Regions from separate parts of the Kitasatospora sp. NPDC043950 genome, predicted to be linked through region 1. Evidence: predicted binding sites of a transcription regulator. Region 1 holds the regulator's gene; the other holds the start of a gene.
The links. Region 1 encodes HspR, which represses chaperone genes until heat shock. Its sites were predicted from a motif close to TTGAGNNNNNNNNNCTCAA; they were not measured.
Positions count from the first base shown of each region.

Region 1 (7,257 bases):
CCTGGAACGGATCGGCCGGTTCTGCGGCCGGGGCGGCCGGATCCGGGTGATCTACGCACCCGGCGCCGTCCGGGACCAGGCGACCGCCGACCACACCGCCCGCGGCACCGAACTGGGCGCCCGCTTCCGGGTCCTGGCCGAGCCGTTCCGCCACCTGCACATCTTCGACCGCCGGATCGCCGTGCTCCAGTCCGCCGACGACCTCCGGAGCGCGACCTTCATCGAGGATCCGGCGACCGTCGACCATTTCCTGGCCGTGTTCGAACGGGACTGGGCCCGCTCAGGCCGCCTCCTCTGGAGCGCCGACCAGGCGTCCGCTCCCGAGTCGACGGCCCACGAGCAGGTCGGCCGGCTCCTCGCCCAGGGCCTCACCCAGCGCGCCATCGCCGGGCGCCTCGGCCTCAGCGAGCGGACGGTGGCCGGCCACATCGCCCGGCTGCGCGAACTGCACGACGCGGAGACGCTGTTCCAGCTGGGCTGGCAGCTGCGGGGCGCCCGGACGGGGGAGCCCGATGGGTGAGCGCTGTTCAGCCGGTGGCGGCGCTGGTCGGCCAGTAGCCGGCCCGGCCGACGACGGGGGGCTGCTGCCGGGGGACGTTGAACTGCTCACCGGGGGCGGTCCAGAAGCCCTCGCGCAGGGACAGCGCCATGCCGGCCCAGTCGAGCGCGGTCTCCACGGTGTGGTTGAGGGCCTCCTGCGACCAGGTGTCGTCGAAGACCAGCGGCAGGACGGGGGCGACCTGCTCGATGGTGGCGATCAGCGGGTTGTGCGTGATGGCCTCGTCGACGAGGAGGACGATCGGCTTCCGCAGCGCCGACGCCCACCCCAGCTCCAGGCTCACCCCGGCCGACAGCGGCGCCCCGACGTAGGCGAACACGAGGTCCGCGGACTGCAGGGCCCGGAAGTCGGACGGCACCCGGGGCTCCGGCGCCTGCCCGGCGACGGTCCAGGCATCACTGTGGTGCGCGCTGTACACGGCGGCACCGCTGCGGAGCAGGGTGGTACGGAGCGTCGTCAGCCGCGTCCGGCTGGCGAGCGTCACCACACTGTCCGCGGGCCCGGTCAGCCGCATCAGCGGCGCGGCCAGGAACACACGCGCACGCCGGCCCTCGGGGGTCTGTCCGGCGTGCTCTCGCAGGTAGGGCTCACTCATTGTCGACTCCGGGGATAGGTGCCAACCAGGCCGATCGCCCCGTTGGGTGGTGACTATCGGAATGCTGCTGTGCATTCGTTGTGGTCGAAACGAACTAGTCATGGACATGTTGTTTGTGGTGTCCCCGTCTTCCCCCTCCCGCGAGAGGGGTTGGGGAGTGCACTGATCGTCTCTGTCGACCGTCGCCACCGTCCACAGAGCCGTGGTGTCATCTCGATGCCTGGCAGAGAGATGACGCACTGGGGTAGCAGGCCCCCTGGCTTCCGGCATGGGCTTGCGGCATTATGTGGCAGGTTGTTCGAAACAATGGCTGGGTACCCGCGTCAAGTCTTAAACAAAGAGAGGGGGCACCATGTCTCGGATACGCCGGGTGGTGCGGTTTGTCCTGGTTCCAGTCGTTGTGGGTCTGGCGCTTTTCATCAGCAGCGGTTCGAGTCCGGCCGACGACACGATCTGGAACATCGGGGTTTCCCACGATGCGGCAGCGCCGAAGACCATGGCGCTGGCCAATGACACGATCTGGAACTGAGACCGCCGCGACGCTTGGTCAGTGATAGCTGTCGGAGTCGGTCGGAACGCTGTTCCTGGCCAATGCGTACCCGAGTTGGAAGAGCGACTCGACATTGTGCTCGTCGCGCATCTCGGCCAGGTGCCGCGCGAGCGTCCTTTCACTGATGCCGAGTCTGCGGGCGATCACCCGGTGGTTCACGCCTTCGAGCATGAGGTCGATGATCGTCTGCCGCATCCCGGAGACCACCTGCTGCGGAACGGCGCGCGCGCCGTCGAAGTCCAGCGCCCGGCTCCAGTTCCGCTCGAAGATCTCGCTGATCAGGTAGCTGATGACGGCCCGATCGTGCACGAAGGCAGCCAGATTGAGGTCCTCGGCGATGGGGATGACCGCGATTCGGCGATCGATGACGATCAATCGCGTGTAGGGCTCCTCCAGCGTCCGGAACCGCCCGCCGGCCTTGGTTATCGTGGCCACGTATTCCCTGGTGGGAGCGTGGTACCGGGTGCTCGGGTGGTAGATCGTCCTGAGCGTGATGCCCAGGCGGAGGGCTTCGAGGTCGCGGGTGAGGATGCCGGTGAGCGCCTCCGACGGGCGCGGCCCGCCGGGTTGGGCGGCGAGGATCTCCTCCGAGGCGCTGGCGACGATCTGCTGCACCCGCTGGTTGATCAGCACCTTCCCCCGCACGTACTCGATCGCGCCGCCGGCCTGCTCCGGTGAGTGGTAAGCGGCCGTCAGGTCGTGGAGATCGGTGGCGAGGGCCGACGCGCGGGTGAGCAGGTCGAGCGCCTGGCGCTGCCAGGTCACGGAGAGGCTCTCGGACAGCTGCTGGGGGTCGACCGCGACGAGGACACCGGGCTCGTCGGTGTCGGCGACCAGAAGGCCTATGGCCACCAACTCCTCCTGGGCCCCGCCCGCCCTGGCGAGGTCGGAGTCCTTCGGAAGCCGTCCGTTCTCGCGGATGACCGCCAGATACAACTCCCGCGCTTCTTTCGAGAGGACGGAGGGCCCAATCGCGGCGGTACTGGGCTGTTCTCGTCCACTCATCTGCGGGCTCCTTGCCGTGGCCGTGTCTGCACTACCTGCCGGGCACCAATACCGGAATCGCAGTGCAGCATGCCAGATCGGGTGGCATCGGTGAGGGCGGCCAGATTTGTTCGACAGCACTCTCTCACCACGATCAAGCCGCCGGCACCCCCCGGGTGGAGGGGAGCCGGCGGCCGGAGGTGTTCAGCCAAGTCTCAGCGTTTGGGGCGCCAGACGACCAGGGCGCTGGACTGGGTGGGGGGCTGGTAGGGGACGAGGTCGCGGCGGTAGGAGGCGTGGACGGCGGCCTCGCGCTGCTGGAGGGCGCTGGTGGCGCCTTCGAGGGAGTCGACCAGTTCGCCGATGCGGGACTGGAGCGCGGTGACCTGGTTCTCCAGCTCGATGATCCGCTTGATGCCGGCCAGGTTGATGCCCTCGTCCTGGGAGAGCCGCTGGACCTCGCGCAGCTGCTGGATGTCGCGCGCGGAGTAGCGGCGGCCCCGGCCGGCGGTGCGGTCGGGGCTGACCAGACCGAGGCGGTCGTACTGGCGGAGGGTCTGCGGGTGCAGGCCGGAGAGCTCGGCGGCGACGGAGATGACGTACACCGGGGTGTCCTCGGTGAGGACGTACTGCGGCGGGGCGGTGGGCCGCCGGGTGCGGCGGCCGTCGCCGGGCAGGCCGGAGCCGATGCCGGGCAGGCCTTCACCGATGCCGGGGCCGATGGGGCTGTCGGGGATCATCTGGTCGTCACGCTCCCTTCGCCGCCCGGAACAGGGCGGCTCGTGGGTCGTCGGAGGCGGTGGCCTCGCGGTACTGCTCCAGGGCGTTCAGCGCGTCCCCGGTGACGTGCCGCGGCACCACGACCTCGACGGTGACGAGGAGGTCGCCGCGGGTGCCGTCCTTGCGGGTGGCACCCTTGCCGCGGGCGCGCATGGTGAGGCCGTTGGCGCTGCCGGGGGGCAGCTTCAGCTTCACGGCGGGCCCGTTCAGCGTGGGCACCTCGATGGTGGCGCCGAGGGTGGCCTCGGGGAAGGTGACGGGGACGGTGACGGTGAGGTTGTCCCCCTTGCGCCCGAAGACGGGGTGCGGGCCGACGTGCACGGTGACGTAGAGGTCGCCGGGCTGTCCGCCGCGTTCGCCCTGGGCGCCCTTGCCCTTGAGCCGGATGCGCTGGGCGTCCTGGACGCCGGCCGGGATGCGGACCTGCATGGTGTGGGCGGAGCTGGCCCGGCCGCTGCCGTGGCAGTCGACGCACGGGTCGTCGACGATCATGCCGCGCCCGCGGCAGTCCTTGCACGGCTCGGAGAGCGCGAACGCGCCCTGGCCGCGGCTGACGGTGCCGGCGCCGACGCAGGTCGGGCAGACCCGCGGGGTGGTGCCGGACTTGGCGCCGGTGCCGTTGCAGCTGCGGCAGGGGGCCTGGCTGGTCATCCGCAGCGGGACGGTCGCACCGTCGACGGCCTCGTCGAAGGCGAGGGTCACCTCGGTCTCGACGTCGGCGCCGCGCCGGGGCTGGGCCTGCCGGCCGCCGCCGCGGTTGAAGAGCCCGCCGAAGACGTCGCCGAGCCCGCCGCTGCCGGTGTTCTGGCTGCCGCTGAAGAGGTCGCCGAAGTCGAAGTTGTAGCTGCCGTTGCCCTGGCCGGGTCCGCCGGCCCGGAAGCCGCCGTTGGCGAAGAGGCTGCGGGCCTCGTCGTACTCCTTGCGGCGCTTCTCGTCGGACAGGACGTCGTAGGCCTCGGAGATGTCCTTGAAGCGTTCCTCGGCCTTGACGTCACCCTTGTTGGCGTCCGGGTGGAACTCGCGCGCGAGCTTGCGGTAGGTCTTCTTGATCTCGGCGGCGGTGGCGTCCTTGGGCACGCCGAGGACCTTGTAGTAGTCCTTCTCCACGTAGTCCTTGCCACTCATGCGTCCACCTCGCTCCGCTCGGCAGCCGCTCCGCGCAACACGCGCCTTTCAACGATTCGTTTTTCAACGATTCGCTCGCTGCGCTTGCTCATAGCTGCCGCCACCTCCCGATGTCCATCGTCGCTGCGCTGTCAACAGCCGCTTCACCGGGCGCTGTTGACAGCGCGCTGCGGAGCCGGCCGCCGTACTGGCCGGCGTACGACTCCGCAGCGCACTGGTTGTCAGCTGTCACAGGTTGTCAGCTGTCCGAACCACCGTCGGACTTGTCCGCGTCCCCGGACTTCGCCTCGCCGTCGGGCGCGGCCGTGGTCTGGGTGCCCGGCTGGGGCTCCGCGACGGCGACCATGGCGGGGCGGATGATCCGCTCGCCGATGCGGTAGCCGGGCTGGAGGATCTGCACACAGGTGTCCTCGGTGACGTCCGAGGAGTAGCTGTGCATCAGCGCCTCGTGCATGGTCGGGTCGAAGGGCTCGCCCTCCTTGCCGAACTGCTGGAGGCCCAGCTTGGCGACGACCGTCTCCAGGGACTCGGCGACGGACTTGAAGCCGCCGGTGACCTCGCCGTGCTCGCGGGCGCGGCCGATGTCGTCGAGCACCGGGATCAGGGACTCCAGGATGTTGGAGACCGCGATCTCGCGGACCGTCAGCCGGTCGCGCTCGACCCGCTTGCGGTAGTTCTGGTACTCGGCCTGCAGGCGCTGCAGGTCGGCGGTGCGCTCGGCCGACTCCCGCTTGGCAGTGGCGAGTTCGTCGGAGCCCGCACCGGAGCCGGAGTCGGCGGCGCCGGCTGCGGCGGCCTCCTCGGCGGCCTTGATCACAGCCTCGTCGGCGGCGGAGTCGTCGCCGGGCTTGCCGCCCTGCGGCTTGTCCGTCATGCCGCACCGCCCTTGGGCTTCTCGTCGTCCACGATCTCGGCGTCGACGACGTCGTCGTCCTTGGCCTGGGTGGACTCGCCGGCCGGGGCGGCGGCGTCGGCGTTGGCGTACAGCGCCTGGCCGAGCTTCTGCGCGGTGGTGGAGACCTTCTCCGAGGCTTCGCGGATCTTCGCGATGTCCTCGCCCTTCAGGGCCTCCTTGAGCTCGCCGATGGCGGTCTCGACCTCGGCCTTGACGTCGGCGGGGAGCTTGTCGGTGTTGTCGGCGATGAACTTCTCGGTCGAGTAGACGAGCTGCTCGGCGGAGTTGCGGGTCTCGACGGACTCGCGGCGCTTGTGGTCCTCCTCCGCGTACTGCTCGGCCTCGCGCATCATGCGCTCGATGTCGTCCTTCGGCAGCGCGGAGCCGCCGGTGACGGTCATCTTCTGCTCCTTGCCGGTGCCGAGGTCCTTCGCGCCGACGTGCATGATGCCGTTTGCGTCGATGTCGAAGGTGACCTCGATCTGCGGCAGGCCGCGCGGCGCCGGCGGCAGGCCGGTCAGCTCGAACATGCCCAGCTTCTTGTTGTACGCCGCGATCTCGCGCTCGCCCTGGTAGACCTGGATCTGCACGGACGGCTGGTTGTCCTCGGCCGTGGTGAAGATCTCGGAGCGCTTGGTCGGGATCGTGGTGTTGCGCTCGATCAGCTTGGTCATGATGCCGCCCTTGGTCTCGATGCCGAGGGACAGCGGGGTGACGTCGAGCAGCAGGACGTCCTTGACCTCGCCCTTGAGGACACCGGCCTGGAGCGCGGCGCCGATGGCGACGACCTCGTCCGGGTTGACGCCCTTGTTGGCGTCCTTGCCGCCGGTCAGCTCGCGGACGAGCTCGGCGACGGCGGGCATGCGGGTCGAGCCGCCGACCAGGACGACGTGGTCGATCTCGGAGAGCGAGATGCCGGCGTCCTTGATCACGTTGTGGAACGGGACCTTGCAGCGCTCCAGCAGGTCGGAGGTGAGCTGCTGGAACTGGGCGCGGGTGAGCTTCTCGTCCAGGTGCAGCGGGCCCTCGGCGGAGGCCGTGATGTAGGGCAGGTTGATCGAGGTCTCGGAGGACGAGGACAGCTCGATCTTGGCCTTCTCGGCGGCCTCGCGCAGACGCTGCAGGGCCATCTTGTCCTTGGACAGGTCGACGCCGTGGCCGGCCTGGAAGACCTTGACCAGGTGGTCGACGACCTTCTGGTCCCAGTCGTCACCACCGAGGTGGTTGTCACCGTTGGTGGCCTTCACCTCGACGACCCCGTCGCCGATCTCCAGCAGGGAGACGTCGAAGGTGCCGCCGCCGAGGTCGAAGACCAGGATGGTCTGGTCGTCCTTGTCGAGGCCGTAGGCCAGGGCGGCCGCGGTCGGCTCGTTGACGATGCGCAGGACGTTGAGGCCCGCGATCTCACCGGCCTCCTTGGTGGCCTGGCGCTCGGAGTCGGAGAAGTACGCCGGAACGGTGATGACGGCGTCGGTGACGGTCTCACCCAGGTAGGCCTCGGCGTCCCGCTTCAGCTTCTGCAGCACGAAGGCGCTGATCTGCTGCGGGTTGAAGTCCTTGCCGTCCAGGTTGATCTTCCACCCGGTGCCCATGTGGCGCTTGACCGAGCGAATGGTGCGGTCGACGTTGGTGACCGCCTGACGCTTGGCCACCTCGCCGACCAGGACCTCGCCGTTCTTCGCGAAAGCGACGACGGACGGCGTGGTCCGCGCGCCCTCGGCGTTCGTGATGACGGTGGGCTCGCCACCCTCCAGAACGCTGACGACCGA
Region 1 is NZ_JBWKER010000008.1:148,403-155,659, reverse strand. Features, by position in the region: gene AC07BF_RS08180 (LuxR C-terminal-related transcriptional regulator) at 1-520, shown strand, start outside; gene AC07BF_RS08175 (TIR domain-containing protein) at 528-1,154, opposite strand; gene AC07BF_RS08170 (hypothetical protein) at 1,525-1,683, shown strand; gene AC07BF_RS08165 (helix-turn-helix domain-containing protein) at 1,702-2,709, opposite strand; gene AC07BF_RS08160 (heat shock protein transcriptional repressor HspR) at 2,904-3,428, opposite strand; gene dnaJ (molecular chaperone DnaJ) at 3,436-4,593, opposite strand; gene grpE (nucleotide exchange factor GrpE) at 4,832-5,467, opposite strand; gene dnaK (molecular chaperone DnaK) at 5,464-7,257, opposite strand, start outside.

Region 2 (7,257 bases), on a different contig from region 1:
TGGCCACGCCGGGGACGGCGGTGCGCCGCTCGGCCGGCGCCTGGGCGGCCTCCGGCACGTGGTGGGGCCGGCCGATCAGGGCGCGCAGCTCGTCCGGGCCGATCGCGGCGGGCAGTTCGCGCTCGCCGAGTTCGGCCTGGGCGGCGATCCTGCGCAGCACCCGGGCGATCGAGCGCTCCAGGTTCCGCACGCCGGCCTCCCGGGTGTACTCCCCGGCCAGTCGGCGCAGCGCCGCCTCGTCGACGCTGACCTGGTCGCCGCCCAGTCCGGCCTTCTCGCGCTGGCGCGGGAGCAGGTGGTCGCGGGCGATGACGACCTTCTCGTCCTCGGTGTAGCCGTCGAGGCGGACGAGCTCCATCCGGTCGAGCAGCGGCTCGGGGATGGCCTCCAGCACGTTGGCGGTGGCGAGGAAGACGACGTCCGAGAGGTCGAGCTCGACCTCCAGGTAGTGGTCCCGGAAGGTGTGGTTCTGCGCCGGGTCCAGCACCTCCAGCAGGGCGGCGGCCGGGTCGCCCCGGTAGTCGGAGCCGACCTTGTCGATCTCGTCGAGCAGGACGACCGGGTTCATCGAGCCGGCCTCCTTGATCGCCCGCACGAGCCGGCCGGGCTGCGCGCCGACGTAGGTGCGCCGGTGGCCGCGGATCTCGGCCTCGTCCCGGACGCCGCCGAGCGCGACCCGGACGAAGGTGCGGCCCATGGCGCGGGCCACCGACTCGCCGAGCGAGGTCTTGCCGACGCCGGGCGGGCCGACCAGCGCCAGCACCGCCCCTCCGCGCCGGCCGCCGACCAGCCCGAGCCCCTGGTCGGCCCGGCGCTTGCGCACCGCGAGGTACTCGACGATGCGGTCCTTCACGTCGGCCAGGCCGGCGTGGTCGGCGTCCAGCACGGCGCGGGCGCCGGCGATGTCGTACGCGTCCTCGGTGCGCTCGTTCCAGGGCAGCTCCAGGACGGTGTCCAGCCAGGTGCGGATCCAGGGGCCCTCGGGAGACTGCTCGGAGGCCCGCTCCAGCTTGTCGACCTCCTTGAGGGCCGCGTCGCGGACCTTCTCGGGCAGGTCGGCGGCCTCGACCCGGGCGCGGTAGTCGCCCTCCTCGTCGGCCGGGTCGCCGTTGAGCTCGGCCAGTTCCTTGCGGACGGCCTCCAGCTGGCGGCGGAGCAGGAACTCCTTCTGCTGCTTGGCCACGCCCTCCTCGACGTCCTTGCGGATGGTGTCGTTGACCTCCTCCTCGGCGAGGTGGTCGCGCAGCAGGGTCAGCGCGTACTCCAGGCGGGCGACCTGGTCGGCCTCCAGCAGCACCTTGAGCTTCTGCTCGGCGGTGGCGAAGGGCGCGTAGCCGATGTTGTCGGCGAGCTCGCCGACGCCCTCGATCTGGGCCACCCGGTCGACGATCTGCCAGGCGCCGCGCCTGCGCAGCCACTGGGTGGACAGCGCCTTGTACTCCTTGACCAGCTCGGCGGCCCGGCCGGCCACCGGGGTGTCCACCGAGGACTCCCGGAAGGGCGTGGTCTCCACCCAGAGGGCGGCGCCGGGGCCGGTGGTGCCGGCCCCGATGCGGACCCGGCGCACGGCGCGCACCAGCGCGGCCGGCTCCCCGTCGGCCAGTCGGCCGACCTGTTCGACGGTGGCCAGGGTGCCGACCGCCGCGTACGAGCCGTCCACCCGCGGGACCAGCAGGACCTGCGGCTTGCCGGTGCCGGTGGCCGCCGCGCGGGCGGCCTCGACCGCGGCGCGCACCTCGGTGTCCTTGAGGTCCAGCGGGACGACCATGCCCGGCAGGACGACCTCGTCGTCGAGCGGCAGCACGGGCAGGGTGAGCGGTGTGGACGTCGATGCCATGATCTCTCCCCAGTCAGTGAAGTTGAGTCGACCTGACTAAGGCCTGGCGCGCGCCGGATGTTCCCGGGGCGGCGTTCGCCGTGAGCGAACAGGAGCGGGTGTGGAGCGAGCAGGGGGAGGGCGAGGGAAGTGCCGTCAAAAGCGCCCGGGGGCGACACCCGGAAGGGTCAGCGCACGTCCAGGACCGGAGCGCCGCCCGGCGCGGGCGAGGAGCCCGCGGCCGGCGCCTCGACCCGGCGCGTCCGCGGCTTCGGCCGCGGCCGGCGGGCCTGGGCCCGGCGCAGCCAGCGCCACAGCGCCACCCCGGTGAGCACCGCGGCCGGGTGCCCCACGGCGGTGACCAGGTCCCGCTCGGTGAGGATCTGCTCGGCGATCAGCAGCCCGGCGCCGCCGAGCGCGACCAGCCGCCCGCGCCACGGCAGCAGCCCGGCCACCGCGCCCAGACAGGTGAGCACGCCGTAGCTGACGCCGATGTCCAGGTAGTCCAGTGCCCCGGCCTCCATCCGCCCGGTCTCCACCGCGGTGATCACCACGCCCTGGGACAGCAGCGTGGCCGTGACGTGCCCGATCGCGAAGACCGCCGCCGCCCGGGCGGGGCCGATCCGGCGCTCCAGCGGCGCGAGGGTGACGGCGAATCCCCACAGGTACGGCATCCACACCTCGCCGGCCACCCAGAAGCCGCTGAGCACCAGCGCGCGCAGGGGGTGCTGCAGGAGGTTGTGGCCGTCGGAACTGGAGGCCTCCTGCAGCCGCTGCACGAGTTCCGGATCGGCGAGTTTGGCAAAGGTCGTGGTGGCGCCCACCACGGCGAGATAGCCGAGGGTGAAGGGGTTTCGCCGGGGTGTCGGCACCCGCGCCAGCAGCCACTCGACGACGCCGGTGCGCAGACCGTGCCGGAGCATCCCGTACGGCGGGCCGGCGGGCGGCGCCCCGACCCGTCCGGCACCTCGCCGCAGTCCAGCCATGCCGCCCTCCGCTCCACGCCGGCAGCCACCGGCCCCTCACCCAGGTGCCCAACGTACCGGCGCGCGCCGCGGATCCCGCCCTGCGGGGGCGTTGTCGTGGCCACGTTACGTCGAGGTTCTGAGAGGCATCTGAGAAAAGCCGGTGAAGACCGTCAGGAAACCGGTCGACCGGATTCCTGATATTGGTCCAGACCTTCTTTCGGCGAGCGCGCCGACAGGGGCTCTGACCGGCGACTTGGCGTCAACTCGACTGCATACGTACCGTTACGCAGAGAAAAATCGCCGGGTAAGGTATCGGCCCGTGCCCACTCGTGCAGTGGGCTCCGAGGGCGGCCCGACAGCCGGCCCACGGGCCGGAAACGTCCGGTCCACCTGCCGGGAGGCATCCGCTGTCCGTACGCTGCGAAGTGCGCGGGAGAAGTGGGCGGGCGACAATCCGCCCGCCGACCCGCACGCACGACGGGACGGCGGACCCGGCACAGTCCACGACGGAACAAGACTACGAGCGGAGTCCCGCCATCCCCACAGGTGGCCGGCCCGCAGCCCTGGGGGCGGTGGCGTGACCGTGACAGAACTTCAGCAGGACAACAACCACAGCGGCGGCACGGTGAGCAGCCAACGCAGAGTGCTGGTGGTGGAGGACGAGCCGACGATCGCGGAGTCGATCGCGGCCCGGCTGGGCGCGGAGGGCTTCAAGGTCGCCGTGGCCCACGACGGGCCGGGCGCGGTCGACGGCTTCCACACCTGGCAGCCGGACCTGGTGGTCCTCGACATCATGCTGCCCGGCTTCGACGGCCTTGAGGTGTGCCGCCGGATCCAGGCGCAGCGCCCGGTGCCGGTGCTGATGCTGACCGCGCGCGACGACGAGACGGACCTGCTGGTCGGCCTCGGCGTGGGCGCCGACGACTACATGACCAAACCGTTCTCGATGCGCGAACTGGCCGCCCGGGTCAACGTGCTGCTGCGCCGCGTCGAGCGCGCCCAGCAGGCGGCCCGCACGCCCGCGCTCGGCTCGCTGCGCTTCGGCGAGCTGGAGATCGACCACGTGCAGCGCCGGGTCCGGCTCGCCTCGGGCGACGTCCACCTGACGCCCACCGAGTTCGACCTGCTCGCCTGCCTGGCCGCGCAGCCGCGCGCCGTGCTGACCCGCGAGCAGCTGCTGGCCGAGGTCTGGGACTGGACGGACGCGTCCGGCACCCGCACCGTGGACAGCCACGTCAAGGCGCTGCGCCGCAAGATCGGCGCGAGCTGGATCCGTACCGTCCACGGCGTCGGGTACGCGCTGGAGGCCCCGCTCTCCTAGCGGCGAGCCTCGGGCGACGGGCCTCCGGGGGGCCCGTGTCCCGAACTGCCGCGCACCACGCGGGGGACGTACGCGGGGATCACAGGGGACCAATGACCTTTCCACAGCAACGCAACGGGGACACCGGCGGCACGCGGTCGCAGACGCTGGCCGCCCGCGCCGCCCGCCGGGTCTGGGCCGACATCCGGCCGCTCGACCCGGTCCGCTCGATCAAGGGCAAGCTCGCCCTGCTGGTGATCGTCTCCGTCTTCCTGGCCACCGGCATGGTGGTCGTGGCGATCCGGTCCGAGACCCAGATCCGGATCATCATGGTCTTCTCCATGATCGCCTCGCTGCTCTTCATGCAGTTCCTCGCGCACGGGCTGACCGCCCCCCTGCGCGAGATGACGGCCGCCGCCCGCGCGATGGCCTCCGGCGACTACAGCCGCCGGGTCGAGGTGAACTCGCGCGACGAGATCGGCGAACTGGCGACCACCTTCAACCAGATGGCCGCCGATCTGGGGGCCGCCGACCGGCACCGCCGCGAGCTGGTCGCCAACGTCTCGCACGAGCTGCGCACGCCCATCGCCGCGCTGCGCGCCGTGCTGGAGAACGTGGTGGACGGCGTCGTCCAGCCCAATCCGGCGACCCTGGGGGCCGCCCTGGAGCAGACCGAGCGGCTCGGCCGCCTGGTCACCCACCTGCTGGACCTCTCCAAGATCGACGACGGCGTTGTCGACCTGGACGCCCGCCCCTTCGAGGTGCGCGAGTTCCTGGACGGCGTGCTGCGCGGGGTCACCGTGGACGGCGCGACGGCCGGCGGGGCGTTCTCCCGGCGCGGCGACGTCCGGCTGGCGCTGGAGGTCAGCCCGACCGGCCTGACCGGCGTGGCGGACCCGGAACGGCTCCACCAGGTGGTCGCCAACCTGGTCGACAACGCCTGCAAGCACTCCCCGCCCGGCGGGACCGTGACGGTGCGCGCGCGGCCCGACGGCGGGCCCGGCGGCCTGCTGCTGGAGGTCGAGGACGAGGGCCCGGGCATCCCGCCGGCCGACCGCGGCCGGGTGTTCGAGCGGTTCAGCCGCAGCGGCACCGCGACCGCCCAGGGGCCCGGCTCGGACGGCGGCACCGGCCTCGGCCTGGCCATCGCCCGCTGGGCGGTGGACCTGCACGGCGGTCGGATCGCGGTCGCCGAGTCGCCGCGCGGCTGCCGGATCGAGGTCCGGCTGCCGGGGCAGCGCTGAGGGTCGGATGTGTCACAGAAGCGACACAGACGTACACGAAGATCATTGGATGATCCGCATGGGGCTTTGTCCGGTTTTGCCCGGATATGCCCTATGGGTGGAGGCGATCGCTTCCCCTCAGATACGGCTTTCTAACGCACATTTTCAGCCAAACTGCAGGTCAGGACTGTGATCTGGGCGACGCCTGGGGCCCGGGGACTGCGCGATCACTGGTCAGGGGCGTAGCCTTAATCCCCGCTGTCCAAACATCCCAAAAGGAAGCGGAAGAGGGCGGTTGCCGCCGTGTCGCCACAGTCCCCTGAAACCCCCAATAGCTCGGCTAGCTCCACTGGCTTCGGTCCCAATGAGTGGCTCGTCGATGAGATCTACCAGCAGTACCTCCAGGACCCGAACTCGGTCGACCGAGCCTGGTGGGACTTTTTCGCCGACTACAAGCCCGGTACCGAGGTGACCCCAGTGACCCAGGCCGCGACCCAGGCCGGCCCCACGCCGACCCCTGCCGCTGCCCCCGCGCCCGCTGCTGCTGCTCCGGCCGCGACCGCCCCCGCCGCACCGGCCGCCCCGGCCGCTCCGGCGCCGGCCCCCGCGCCGCTCGCCGCAGCTCCCGTCGCGCCCCCGGCCCCGGCCCCCAAGGCCGCCGCCCCGACCGCTCCGGCCGCTCCGGCCGCCGCCGCGGCGGACGCGCCCGCCGGCCCCGAGCTGATCCAGCTGCGCGGCCCGGCCAAGGCCGTCGCCACCAACATGGACGCCTCGCTGGAGGTGCCGACCGCGACCTCGGTCCGCGCGGTACCCGCGAAGCTGTTGATCGACAACCGCATCGTCATCAACAACCACCTGCAGCGCGCCCGCGGCGGCAAGGTCTCCTTCACCCACCTGATCGGCTACGCCCTGGTCCAGGCCATCAAGGCCGCCCCGGGCATGAACTACAGCTACAAGGTGGAGAACGGCAAGGCCTTCCTGGTCAAGCCCGAGCACGTCAACCTCGGCCTGGCCATCGACCTGGTCAAGCCGAACGGCGACCGCCAGCTCGTCGTCGCGGCCATCAAGAAGGCCGAGACCCTCGACTTCTTCGGCTTCTGGCAGGCCTACGAGGACATCGTCCGCCGGGCCCGCGCCAACAAGCTGACCATGGACGACTTCACCGGCGTCACGGTCTCGCTGACCAACCCCGGCGGCATCGGCACCGTGCACTCCGTGCCGCGCCTGATGCAGAACCAGGGCACCATCGTCGGCGTCGGCGCCATGGAGTACCCGGCCGAGTTCCAGGGCTCCGCCCCGGAGACCCTGTCCCGCCTGGGCGTCTCCAAGATCATGACGCTGACCTCGACCTACGACCACCGCGTCATCCAGGGCGCGGCGTCCGGCGAGTTCCTGCGCGAGATCCACCGCCTCCTCCTCGGCGAGAAGGGCTTCTACGACGAGATCTTCGAGTCGCTGCGGATCCCGTACGAGCCGGTCCGCTGGGCCACCGACGTCGCCACCACCCACGACGACGAGGTCAACAAGACCGCCCGCGTCATGGAGCTGATCCACGCGTACCGCGTGCGCGGCCACCTGATGGCCGACACGGACCCGCTGGAGTACAAGCAGCGCAAGCACCCCGACCTGGACGTCACCACCCACGGCCTCACCCTGTGGGACCTGGAGCGCGAGTTCGCGGTCGGCGGTTTCGGCGGCCAGAAGATGATGAAGCTCCGCGACATCCTCGGCCTGCTGCGCAACACGTACTGCCGCACCGTCGGCGTCGAGTACATGCACATCCAGGACCCGAAGCAGCGCAAGTGGCTGCAGGAGCGCCTGGAGAAGCCCTACTCCAAGCCCGAGCGCGAGGAGCAGCTGCGCATCCTGCGCCGGCTGAACTCGGCCGAGGCCTTCGAGACCTTCCTGCAGACCAAGTACGTCGGGCAGAAGCGCTTCTCGCTGGAGGGC
Region 2 is NZ_JBWKER010000007.1:178,079-185,335, forward strand. Features, by position in the region: gene lon (endopeptidase La) at 1-1,837, opposite strand, end outside; gene AC07BF_RS07405 (rhomboid-like protein) at 2,005-2,802, opposite strand; gene AC07BF_RS07410 (response regulator transcription factor) at 3,368-4,105, shown strand; gene AC07BF_RS07415 (sensor histidine kinase) at 4,198-5,328, shown strand; gene AC07BF_RS07420 (multifunctional oxoglutarate decarboxylase/oxoglutarate dehydrogenase thiamine pyrophosphate-binding subunit/dihydrolipoyllysine-residue succinyltransferase subunit) at 5,611-7,257, shown strand, end outside.
Region 2: the regulator HspR is predicted to act here: its motif matches at 1,860-1,878, upstream of lon (endopeptidase La).